One region of the Paenibacillus segetis genome, then DNA from elsewhere that is predicted to be linked to it. Evidence: riboswitches for the same ligand, from Rfam matches in the RefSeq annotation. Region 1 holds a riboswitch; each other region holds the start of a gene.

Region 1 (4,041 bases):
TTAAGAGAGTAGGCAATTTCTTCGTATACTTCGTCTGCGATGAACTGGAACTCAGGGTTCTGAAACACAAATCCAATCTCACGGACAGTCCGTTCAATCTTTCGCTTGCGTTTCTTGATTAGGTCCATGCTTGTTCCCCTCAGCAAATAAGATCCTTCGGAAGGGACTAATCCCAAGAGACTCAGTAATAATGAGCTTTTTCCAGCTCCATTCGGACCTGTGACAGCGATGAAATCACCCGGATATACCTCGGCGCGTTCAACTTCGATAACTGATTTTCCATACCTCATCCCTCGAAATGATGCCAACTCTAAAATAGGCTCTGAAGAATGTGCCTCCCCGACAGGAACGGACCTTACCGGTTCAGTCAGCTTAATACCAGCGGGGGATTCCAAGAAATCTTCCCATACTCCGGGATACCAAATTCCATACTCTTGTAATTCCCGATGAAACTTCTGGAACACATACTCTGGCTCACCCTGCCCGAGAATATTTCCCATCGGATCAAATAGTACTACTTTATCTACAAAGTCAATAATTTCTTCAATACGGTGCTCTACGATGATCAAGGTTCGATCCTCTGCAATCACTCGTATAGACTCCCAGATTTGCTTACGACCTTCTGGGTCAAGCAAGGCCGAAGGTTCATCGAGAAACAATACTTCAGGGTTACTGAGTAGTACCGAGGCTAACGCCAATCGCTGCTTCATCCCCTGCGACAGTGAATCAATTGGTATGTGAAGCTCATTAAGCTGAAGCCCTACTTGCTGAAGTACTTCTTTCATACACCAAGACATTTGTGACCGGGATACCCCTAAATTCTCAAGTACAAAAGCCAATTCTTCATCCACGTAAGGCATACAGAACTGCGTGTCTGGATCCTGGAACAGTAATCCCCAGGAAGATGGGATAGTCTTCTCGGTACAACGGATGGGTACCTCGATCAACAATGGAATGATGCCTGAAAGCACTTGTAGCAGAGTGGATTTCCCACTCCCGCTAGGTCCTAGCAAGAGAATCTTCTCTCCACGAAGAACGCTGAAAGAAAGATCTTTGAATATAAATGCCGCTTCTCCTGGGAATTTAAGTCTGAGGTCACGTACTTTTGCCACTATATCTCTATCCATCTCTTGAGCATGATCCTCAGTAGGTTGTATAGTTTGATGGGCATTCATAGACTAATCTTCCAACGCCGCATAATCTTTGTCTTCTACAGGGCGGAGCAGACTGGTTACCCCGGTTACTTCCACAGCTTTAGCTAGTGCATAGGCTAGATAACCGGCAATTAAAGCGGAACTAACCAAACGCATAGCGTATTTAGCTATAAGCAACCAAGTTTCATAATCACTGACATATCCATAATAAATATCAGGAATGACCGAGCCGATAGCAGCAGCAATACCAGCAAGGGCTGCAACTCCTCCAGAGAATTTCCGATAACGAAATGCCGCAAATACTAATTCGGCAGCAAGACCTTGAATCACACTGTACATGACAAGTTGAATACCCCATTGGCTCCCAAACAGAATCTCGACATGCGCAGCTGCCACTTCTGCGATCAGTGCGACACCAGGCTTACGAATAAGTAAAAATACAAGTGTTGGTGCCAAGAACCACATACCATAGACAATTTCATCTGCCTGTGGAAATAAAGGGGAGAACAAATTGTATACAGAACTCCAGAAATGATACACCACACCAAGAACGATCGATATAAGTACCGTGACGAGCAGATCACTCAGCTTGAGAGTACGGCCTCTCCTTTGAACTACCGTATTTTTCATTTTCCCATCTCTCCCTAAATTTGATTTATTCTCCAGACAACAAAAAAACCGGCTGGATATGCTCAGACGGTTGATAGGCCTAGGGGTACACTTATCCCGGGCTTACGATTCTCTACGCTGGCATTATCCAGATCAGATTAACGGTCCACAGCGGAATATACTGTAATCTCAGCCTGATTCACTCAAGCCCCCGTATCCATATTCGATTGATATTACAATACAACAATATTTCCAAATTAATCAAGTATTAAAAAATTGAAACCGCCTTCTATATTGATTTCCTCTCTATTCTATGTCAATATAAGCGGAAGTAGTTGTACTTGCTCTTGTTCATCATAGTGTTAGGAGGATACGATTTGACAGCAAATTGGATGAAATGGATGACTGAACTTTCCTCCAGGAAATGGATCTCACAGCTCATGGGAACCTTCTCTCATTCCAGAATTAGCCGATTCATAATACCTGCCTTTATCAAATCCTACGGAATTCCGCTAGATGAGGCAGAGAAGACGATCGGAGAATACCGCACGCTGAACGAATTTTTCACTCGCAGATTAAAACCAGGTATGCGACCGATTTATTCAGAAGTAGGAAGCTTGATCAGTCCAGTCGATGCCCTTATTACGGCGATGGGAGAAATTAAATCTGGCACCATACTAAATGTAAAAGGTCAGGATTATTCCTTAGATGAACTGCTCAATCACTCTCCACGTGCGGAGATATATAAAAATGGTTTCGTATTTGTACTCTACCTTAGTCCAACCGATTATCATCGGATCCATGCCCCAGTTACGGGCGTTAAATCGGAGAGCGAACATATCAAGGGGAAAGTATATCCCGTTAATGACTTTGGGATGAGGAATATGAGAACTGTATTAAGCCGCAATGAACGATTGATCACTTATATCTCCCATGAATATGGAGAAGTAGCCGTGGTTAAGGTTGGTGCCATGAATGTTAGTAGCATTAAATACACGGATAAAGATCGCAAACAATGGAATCAAGGTGACGACCTAGCCTATTTTGAATTTGGCTCCACTGTCGTACTGCTTACCAAGAACAATACTTTTCAGCCATTACCAGGGTTAGAGATTGGACAAAAGGTTAAGATGGGTGCTGGGCTTGGCCGCTTCTATTCATCTGCAACACCTCCTAAAGAACACAAGGATTAACGAAATTATATATCTATCGTGTCAATAAAAACAGGGCCATTCTCATAGAGAATGGTCCTGTTAACGTTTCTTACTCTTGTTTATTTTACAGTAATCGAACCTACCGATGAACTCAGTGACACCTCGGGACCACCACCGTTAATTGTACTTGTACCTTTTGACACTCCCGAAATTGAACCAAGATCGCTTTGTGCTGTTACATTGCATTCAAGTGATTCTGCAAGCGTAACATTAATTTTACCGACATCAGTTGTAGCTGTAAGACTGCTATCCTTGTCCATTTGAGTGATGCCCAATTCGAGACTTCCCATTTCGGTATCTAGAGATGACTTCCCGGTAATATGTGCATCGCCGATCGTGATAAGTCCAACTTCATTATGTACTAGGAATGTACCTTTCAAATTTTGTAGACTAACGTTCCCAACATCGTTAGAGATGTCGTATGTTTCAATGCTCTCAGGAATCTGAACAACATAGTCAATCACAAATTCAGAAAATCCATACTTACTACTCGCCCAATCCCATAACGTTTGTTTTGGATTGTCCTTGGAATAAGCATATATCTGTATTTGATCCCCGCTTACATTCACAGAAACCTCAGCTTGATCCAAAATTTTCTCAACCTTTTTCTTATGAGTAGCTGAATTTGAAGCATAAATCGCAACATCTACGATGATTTGGTCTCCCGAAGTAGATTTCAGCTCAATGTTACCCACGGTGTGATCTATTTTTAGTTTAGTTACATCATTAACCTCATCCGTAACTGTAAACTTTTTAGAGACCCCTTTGGTTTTTAAATCTTTGACAAGGTCCAGCGACATATTATGTAGCCCAGCTCCGACACTTCCTACCGCATTTCCTAATGATTCAGTTATCGATTTCATCGCACCTTCAATTGCCCCATCTACTGAATCAGCACTATTATTGGATCTTCCATCACAACCAGCCAACAATGTAAGTGTAATGACAGCAGCACATATACTTAATGATTTATGGTACTTCTTCATAATATCCCCCTCTTACTATACATTTCAGGTAATTCGTACGCTTTTGACGGTCATCTTCATGTTCCAGTATATCCCACC
Region 2 (4,041 bases), on a different contig from region 1:
TCTCTGCACTAAACAGCATCCCCGTCTTCAAAGCATCGACACCAATATCGGAGCCTACCGCATCAATCTGCTCAGCAGTAGCTTCCGGCGGCAGCGGATATACGCCCTGAACGCCTAAAGTGTTCTGCACCGTAACGGCGGTAATGGCCGACATGCCATATACCTCCAGCTCCTGAAAGGTTTTGAGATCGGCTTGAATCCCGGCCCCGCCACCACAATCCGATCCAGCAATCGTCAGCGCTTTAGGTACATTCATCTCAGTGCATCTCCAGCTGACGAAGATGTTGATGTTGAAATTAATGCTACCGGAACTTCAGAGACCGCAACTTGGCCCTTCAACGAGTGCGGATGCAGCTTGGCCAGTTCATCCAGGAAAGCAACCTGGAAGCTCCCCGGTCCAAGTGTTGCTGTTCGTTCTGCGGCGCGTGATGCGGCGGCACCGTAGAATGCAAGCCCCGCAGTACCAGCCAATACGAGGTCCTTCTCAACCGCTGCAAAAGCACCTAACACGGACGTCAATAAACAGCCTGCTCCCGTTACCTGTGTCAGCAGCGCATCTCCACCGCGAATGGTCCGGCATGTGATCCCATCGGTAATAACATCTTCTACTCCTGTGATAGCAACCACCGTATTTAATTCTTGTGCGGCCCGGACTGCTAATTCCGTATTCTCATCTGGACCACTGGCTCCTGCGTCCACTCCCTTGATCTCACGTGCTTCTCCTACGAGATGCGCGATCTCCGCCGCATTACCTCGGAGCATAGAGACCTTCACCTCACGCAGAATTCGTAGTGCGGATTCTGTGCGGAACTTCGTGGCTCCCGCCCCTACGGGGTCCAACAACACCGGAACGCCATGGGCATTTGCGGATAATCCGGCGATAATCATAGCCTCCACCTGTTCACTGCTTAGGGTACCAAGATTAAGCACCAATGCACCCGCGATTTTTGCCATATCCCCAACTTCTTCGGGTGCATAGGCCATAACCGGTGAGGCTCCAAGCGCATACAGTCCGTTAGCCGTAAAGTTAGTAACTACTACATTCGTCATATTATGAACCAATGGTTTCACTTTTTGAACCTTCGTAAGAATCGCAGAAATTTCGTTTTCAAGATTACACATAATTCATCATCCTCTCTTCTTATTCAGATATTAATGGGTTTACCTACCGATAAATTCCCAACGTGGTGTGCTTAATAGAGTGAGTTAGAGTGTGAATGAATGCGAAAGTATGTGAATAGCGGGAATTCCTCCATCTAATGTGACTGCATACCAATTAATTGAACAACTTAACTGGAATTTCTCCATCTAATTGGCGGTATAACCCCTGCATGATCGAAAATCGGTTGAATTAACAGGAGTTATTCCAGTTCATCAGGGAAAGATGGGCTCTCAGATTAATTTAACTGGAGGATTTCCCGTTAATAGAAGGAAAGAAGTTGGGTTTTCGGCATTTTTCCACACACTATTTCCCTTATACCTCCGCCGTCATTCGAACCGGCCAATCCTCCAGCTTATAAGCCATATCCCAGAACATGTACTCTAACTGACAACTTAACAAGAAATGCTCTCTCATCTTCTGACGTTCTAATTCGGTCGTTCCCGCCGCCCATTCATCTAAACTCTCGCAAAATTTAGTTGTCGTCGTAAGTACGGAAGAGTCGCCATAAAAATGCATCCACTCATAGAATTTATGCGATTCCGTAGGCTTAACTTCCTCTAGTAACTGCCGCCCAATCTCCTGATATGTCCACGGACATGGCAGTAATACCGCCATAATTTCACCTAAGCTGCCTTCATGCGCTATCGTCAACATATGACGAATATAATGATGTGCGGATGGAGCCAGAGGATATCCTTGCAATTGCTCATAGCTAACTCCGGCCACATCGCAGAAGTTCTGGTGTGGGTGAATTTCGCTATGTAGTATAAAAGAAATCTGCTCATTAAACACCGCAATCTCCTCACGATTCGAACATTTGGATATTGCGATACCATAAATCCGCATGTACGCATTCAAATACTCAAAATCCTGTTTGATGTAATGAATCAATTGTTCCTTCTTCAAATCACCACTCGCGATACCTCTCACAAAGGGATGCTTAAAGATCGCTTGAAAAATACCATCCGCCTGCTGACGGAGCTCTTGCGTGAAACTCATCTTCCTCCACCTCCGAGATTATAGGGTTAGGAAGTCCTGTCCTTAGGAACGTAGCTCTTCAAGAAAACCATACACAAAAAGCCGCTCCAGATATGGAGCGGCTTCATCAATAAACCTTACACAAATAGAATTGCGTAAAGAGTATGGTAGGATCCGACTCCACTTTCCTCCGCTAGTACGAACTAGATCAGGTTCAAAGGGTCCAAGAAATGCTCTTGTCTCAGCCGCTAACGGCTCCCCTAGTGGACTTCCTATTTAATTCACTACTACTGTACTTGTCATTACCACAAAAGTCAAATATTAGACATCAAACAATTTAGTCATCTATGTCAGGTTATACTAGTCAATATTCAAATGCACCCAAGCGTTAGTACCTGATACTAAGATAACGTGCTATACTATCTTTATTAGCTATATCCATCATTTTTTAAATAGGAGATGCTCATTTTGGACAATAAGCAATGGATCGCACCAGAATACTACAATCTCACTTCGGAAATGGACAAACATCCTTCCGATAAGATTGCACTTAAATGGTTAAGTGAAGACGGTGACTACGAGGAGATTACTTATGGAGAACTGCGCAAGCAGGCTAATCGGCTCGCTAGAGGTTTAGCTGGTCTGGGCCTTCGTCAAGGTGATCCTGTTCTCGTTATGGTTCCACGCAGAATTATCGCTTATGTCATCTACATGGCTTGTCTAAAGCTTGGGCTTGCCATTATTCCTTCTTCCGAAATGCTTCGGGCCAAGGATTTGTCCTACCGCCTTCAGCATTCTGAGGCCAAAGCTGTTATCGCATGGTCAGAGGTTGCCCATGAAGTTGATAAAATTACCGAAGAGTTACCCGCTTTAAATTACCGTCTCTCCGTTTCTGGAAATAAAGGAAAAGTCGGATCTGGCTGGATTGACTTGGAGTCATTAATGGTAGGTCAGCCTGATACTTTCGAAGCAGTCGCAAGCCACAGAGATGATATTGCCATTCTGGCCTATACTTCCGGAACTACAGGCAATCCCAAGGCTGTCGTTCACAGTCACGGCTGGGGTTATGCTCACCTACGGATCACTTCGTCGTTATGGCTGGATATTCAAGCATCCGATATTGTCTGGGCAACAGCTGCACCAGGTTGGCAAAAATGGATCTGGAGCCCCTTCTTGACCGTACTTGGAAACGGAGCTACAGGTTTCGTATATAATGGATCATTTGCGCCGAATCGATATTTGCAACTCCTTCAAGATCAAGGTATCCAAGTATTGTGCTGTACCCCAACGGAATACCGCTTAATGGCTAAGACTGAAGGATTAGATCAGTATGACTTGTCTCACCTGCGCTGTGCGGTATCCGCTGGAGAACCTTTAAATCAGGAAGTCATTGACACCTTCCAGCGCCATTTCGATATCACCATTCGGGACGGCTACGGACAAACAGAAAGTACTCTAATCATCGGAACCCTCAAGGAAACCCCGATTCGAGCTGGTTCCATGGGCAAATCGATTGCTCCCGGCCTTGTAGAAGTAATCGATGAGGAAGGTAATCCGCTTCCCGCGGGTGTAGTTGGAGATATTGCTGTGCATTTGGACATGCCGGCGTTATTTAAGACCTATTTCAAGGACCCTGAGCGTAAAGCCAACTGCTCGCACGGGAGTTATTTTGTAACAGGCGACCGTGCCCGCAAAGATGAAGACGGCTATTTCTGGTTCGAGGGCCGGGGAGACGATATTATCATCAGCTCAGGCTACACGATTGGACCCTTTGAAGTAGAGGAAGCGCTTATGAAGCACGCATCAGTTAAAGAATGTGCTGTAGTTGCGAGCCCCGATGAAATCCGTGGTCATATCGTAAAAGCATTTGTCGTGCTGAAGGATGCTTCAGCCGCTTCTCC
Region 3 (4,041 bases), on a different contig from region 1:
AATCATTAGTACACCCTCCTCTCTATGAATTACGACGCGGTTTCCAGCGTACAAGCCATTTCTCCAGCAATGCGATGAGCGCAAAGAGGACCAGACTAAGCAGCACGATGATGACGATCGCGACGAACATCCGATCTGTACGATAGGCGGATTTCTGTAGAAGCATATAATAGCCAATCCCTTTGTCCGCACCAATCCACTCGGCAACCACGGCGCCCATTACCGCATAGGTTGCGGATATTTTCACACCAGAGAATAAGGATGGCAAGGAATGAGGCAGTTCTAGCTTGGTGAATATCTGCATCTTGCTCGCCCCAGCCATTTTCATATAATTCATCATCACACCGTCACTTTGTGCTAACCCACCCATCGCAGCAACCGCTACGGGGAAGAAGCAGACGAGTGTGATCAATACAATCTTAGGAAGTAATCCGAATCCAAACCAAATCACCAGCAACGGCCCCAGTGCGATAGAAGGAACATTCTGACTCAGAATGAGCAGTGGATAAAAAGCACGTTTGACCCCAAGAAGCAGATGCAGCAATAGAGCGACAACTAGACCAACAGCTGTACCAATAGGAAAACCTATCAGTGTCAAGCGCAGCGTTGCCATGGTATGGTCCCATATTCCGGAGGCATTGTTCGATGACTCACGAGCGATATCTAGCGGACTTGGCAAAATCCACTTTTCAATATGAAATACGGAAACGGCTAGCTGCCAACCGATCAATAAGAAGATGACCGCCACAAGGGGCGGCCATATTTGCTTCCAGGTCGATCTCACGGCCGATATTTCTCCGTCAATTTATCCATACTCATTCCTTTAGGGTTATGGGCAATTTTGATCTGCGAAATGCAGCTTGGGCTTCCTGCTTCAACCAAGGCTTCATGCATCTGACGCACGACTTCAAGCAGCTCTGTAAGCTCCCCTTCCATCGTCGTATCCAATGGATTCACTTGATGTTTAACGCCGGATTTCTGAATGACTTCAATTGCTTTATCTACGTAGGGGATGGAATCCTCATTATTCGGAGTCTTAGGAATTACTTGAATGCTTAATAGTGTATTTGCCATTATAATCAATCCTCTCAGTTTGTGTAATATATGTTGTATATTGTATTACTGGCTATCTGGTAAAAAATCATTCGTAAACGCACTTGCTGCTTCCAGCGGTTTATCCAGCAACTTCAACCCGTACATCCAGTCGGCATAATTCTGCCATACTTCCGCCTTTTGCTCACCCCAGCGAGCAGCATCGTCCTTGTATTTCGGACTAAGCCACTTCTGACTAGCGAGTACAAGTTCGGCATCCAGATCAGGTACAGCTTTCGTTAGAATAGCCGCCGCTTCCTCTGGATGATCGATGGCATATTGATAGCCTTTCGACGTAGCTTTCAAGAAGGCCTTAACCAGCTCAGGATTTTCGGAAATCTGTTTCTCACTTGTGATCAGAACAGGAGTGTAATAGTCCAATTGCGGTGCGTAATCCTTCAGATACAACATATCCACGGGCTCTCCTCGCAGTTCTGCCTCGATACCAGTCCATGCGTAGAAAATCCAAGCAAAATCAATATCACGCTTCACGGCGGTGAAATAATCAGCATCCCCGATATTCACCAGTTTAACCTTCTTCACATCACCACCTTCAGGGTCCATGATCGCCTTCATGGATGCTTCTTCAGCTGGGGAGCCCCAGCCACCGTAAGTTTTGCCTTCAAAGTCCTTAGGAGTTTTGATCCCCTTGTCTTTCGGTGCGGCAAATCCGGAGGTATTATGCTGAATGATGGCTGCTATAGATACAAGCGGTACACCTTGCAAGCGAGCTAAGGTTAATCCCTCCTGAGCACTGATACCAAATGCTGCTTCGCCTGATGTTACCATCGTATCGGAACCCGCTGCACCTGGCTGCACAATGTCAACATCCAGACCCTCTTCTGCAAAATATCCAAGTTCCTTGGCAACATAGAGTCCCGTATGGTTCGTATTCGGCGTCCAATCCAATGCAATCTTAACCTTGGTTAACTCTTTTGAAGCATCATTTCCCGCCGCTGTTTCAGGAGCAGTTATGCCATTACTCCCCTTGTTATTTCCGTTACTGCTACCGCATCCGGCAACTGCTATAACAAGCATACAGATGATACCTAACATAAGTACTCTCTTGATCCTCATAGACTTCTTCTCTCCTTTATTCTGCCATACCTATACCCTCATCCTTCATCTATCTACCCTGAAATATACCCATGAAAAAAGCGCCCCGAAGGATCGGGACGCTGGCTTGGCGCAACAACAGTAAGGGTCACAAGAGCACCTATACTAAATGGCGATTCCTACGCTGGCATTATCCAGATCAGGTATAAGGGTCAGTATCTTGTGGGATACAATCTCAGCCGGCCAATTCCAGCACCCCTGATTCTATGAAGTTATCGGGTATTGCTATGTTCTTACGGTGTATTATAAACATCTAAATCCGAGTTGTCTAGTAGCTTATTTTAAATTTGATCCTTTGACGACCACTCTGCCCCCGTACTGTTGCGATCAGACTTTTACCTTTCCACAGGAGAATTTACACTTTGAATAAAATATTCAAAATTTTACAAAAGATTATTATTGCCCTGACTCTTCCTTTACAAACCTTTTTTATAGTAAACATGTACCTAAAATATATAAATCGTGGAGGTCATACCTGTTGAGAAAAATCGCCAAATTTATTTTACCTTTATTCTTGTCCATTTCATTTATTAGTGGCTGTGGTTCTAATGCAGAAGTAAACGGCACTAATAAACAAGCTGCGGCTAACAGCAGCACAACAAATGCTCCAGCAGCAACTGCAGAACCAACAGCTCCAGCTGAAACTGGATATGTTCCTGAAACCTTAACCGTACAATTTGTCCCTTCACAAAATGCGGATACGCTAGAAGCCAAAGCTAAACCACTTGAAAAATTATTGTCGGACCAACTCGGCATTCCTGTCAAAGTAAGCGTGTCGACAGACTATAACGTTATTGTTGAAGCTATGGCTTCCAAAAAAGTGGATGTCGGCTTCCTTCCTCCAACAGCTTATGTTCTAGCTAAGGACAAAGGTGCAGCTGAAGTCATCCTTCAAGCTCAACGTTTCGGCGTACAAGATGACACTGGCGCTCCAACAGATCAATTGGTTGATTTCTATAAGTCGATGATTATCGTTAAGAAAGATTCTGATATTAAAACGGTTGCTGATTTGAAAGGCAAACGTATCGCTTACCAAAACGTGACTTCATCAGCTGGTTTTGTATGGCCTGCTGCTAAATTGATGGATGCTGGACTTGATCCACTTAAGGATGTTCAAGCCATTACTGTAAAAGGACATGACCAAGGTGTGCTTGCTGTATTGAATGGCGATGTAGATGCGGCTGCTATTTTCCAAGATGCTCGTAACATCGTAAAGGGTGACTACCCGAAAGTATTTGAAGATACTCGCGTTCTAGCCTTTACAGAGAACATTCCAAATGACACAATCGCTGTTCGCACGGACATGAACTCTGAGTGGGTTCAGAAGATCCAAGATGCCTTTATCGCTATTGGTAAAGATGAAGCGGGTCACGCTATTATCAAAGATATTTATTCCCACGAAGGTTATGTAAAATCGCAAGACAGCATCTTCGATATCGTACGTGAGTACAATGAAAAAGTAAAAACGGAGTAGTCTTCTACCCCGTGTGTCTCCTGCCTCGGATGATGCAAGCCAGCAGGATAAGAGCCAGTCGGAGTGCAACTGCACTGCGACTGGCTTGCTATTTTATACGATAACCTCTAAAGGACTGATATCCGAGTGATAGAGATAAACAATGTATCCAAAACATACCCTAACGGAACCAAAGGTCTTAATGGAATTAATTTATCCATTGCCAAGGGAGAATTCGTTGTCATTGTCGGGCTATCTGGCGCGGGTAAATCTACCTTACTGCGATCGATCAATCGCCTTCATGATATTACCGAAGGAGATATTGTGATTTCCGACAGTTCGATCACAAAGGCTACAGGGAAGCAGCTTAGAACGATTCG

What was found. A riboswitch is a leader RNA that binds a small molecule or an ion and turns the genes downstream of it on or off. The one in region 1 is predicted to bind thiamine pyrophosphate.
Region 2: it holds a riboswitch for thiamine pyrophosphate, as region 1 does, so the genes downstream of both, tenA (thiaminase II) here and IEW05_RS19870 (ECF transporter S component) in region 1, are expected to answer to the same signal.
Region 3: it holds a riboswitch for thiamine pyrophosphate, as region 1 does, so the genes downstream of both, IEW05_RS17890 (ABC transporter substrate-binding protein) here and IEW05_RS19870 (ECF transporter S component) in region 1, are expected to answer to the same signal.

What each region holds. Positions count from the first base shown of each region.
Region 1 covers NZ_BMFT01000003.1:132,296-136,336, forward strand. Annotated here, with positions in the region: gene IEW05_RS19865 (ABC transporter ATP-binding protein) at 1-1,127, opposite strand, end outside; gene IEW05_RS19870 (ECF transporter S component) at 1,179-1,784, opposite strand; TPP riboswitch at 1,877-1,988, opposite strand; gene asd (archaetidylserine decarboxylase) at 2,141-2,956, shown strand; gene IEW05_RS19880 (DUF4097 family beta strand repeat-containing protein) at 3,037-3,963, opposite strand.
Region 2 covers NZ_BMFT01000001.1:305,367-309,407, reverse strand. Annotated here, with positions in the region: gene thiD (bifunctional hydroxymethylpyrimidine kinase/phosphomethylpyrimidine kinase) at 1-256, opposite strand, end outside; gene thiM (hydroxyethylthiazole kinase) at 253-1,122, opposite strand; gene tenA (thiaminase II) at 1,475-2,161, opposite strand; TPP riboswitch at 2,309-2,412, opposite strand; gene IEW05_RS01255 (acetate--CoA ligase) at 2,606-4,041, shown strand, end outside.
Region 3 covers NZ_BMFT01000002.1:380,573-384,613, reverse strand. Annotated here, with positions in the region: gene IEW05_RS17905 (ABC transporter ATP-binding protein) at 1-6, opposite strand, end outside; gene IEW05_RS17900 (ABC transporter permease) at 23-784, opposite strand; gene IEW05_RS17895 (thiamine-binding protein) at 781-1,074, opposite strand; gene IEW05_RS17890 (ABC transporter substrate-binding protein) at 1,120-2,169, opposite strand; TPP riboswitch at 2,308-2,418, opposite strand; gene IEW05_RS17885 (phosphate/phosphite/phosphonate ABC transporter substrate-binding protein) at 2,684-3,682, shown strand; gene phnC (phosphonate ABC transporter ATP-binding protein) at 3,809-4,041, shown strand, end outside.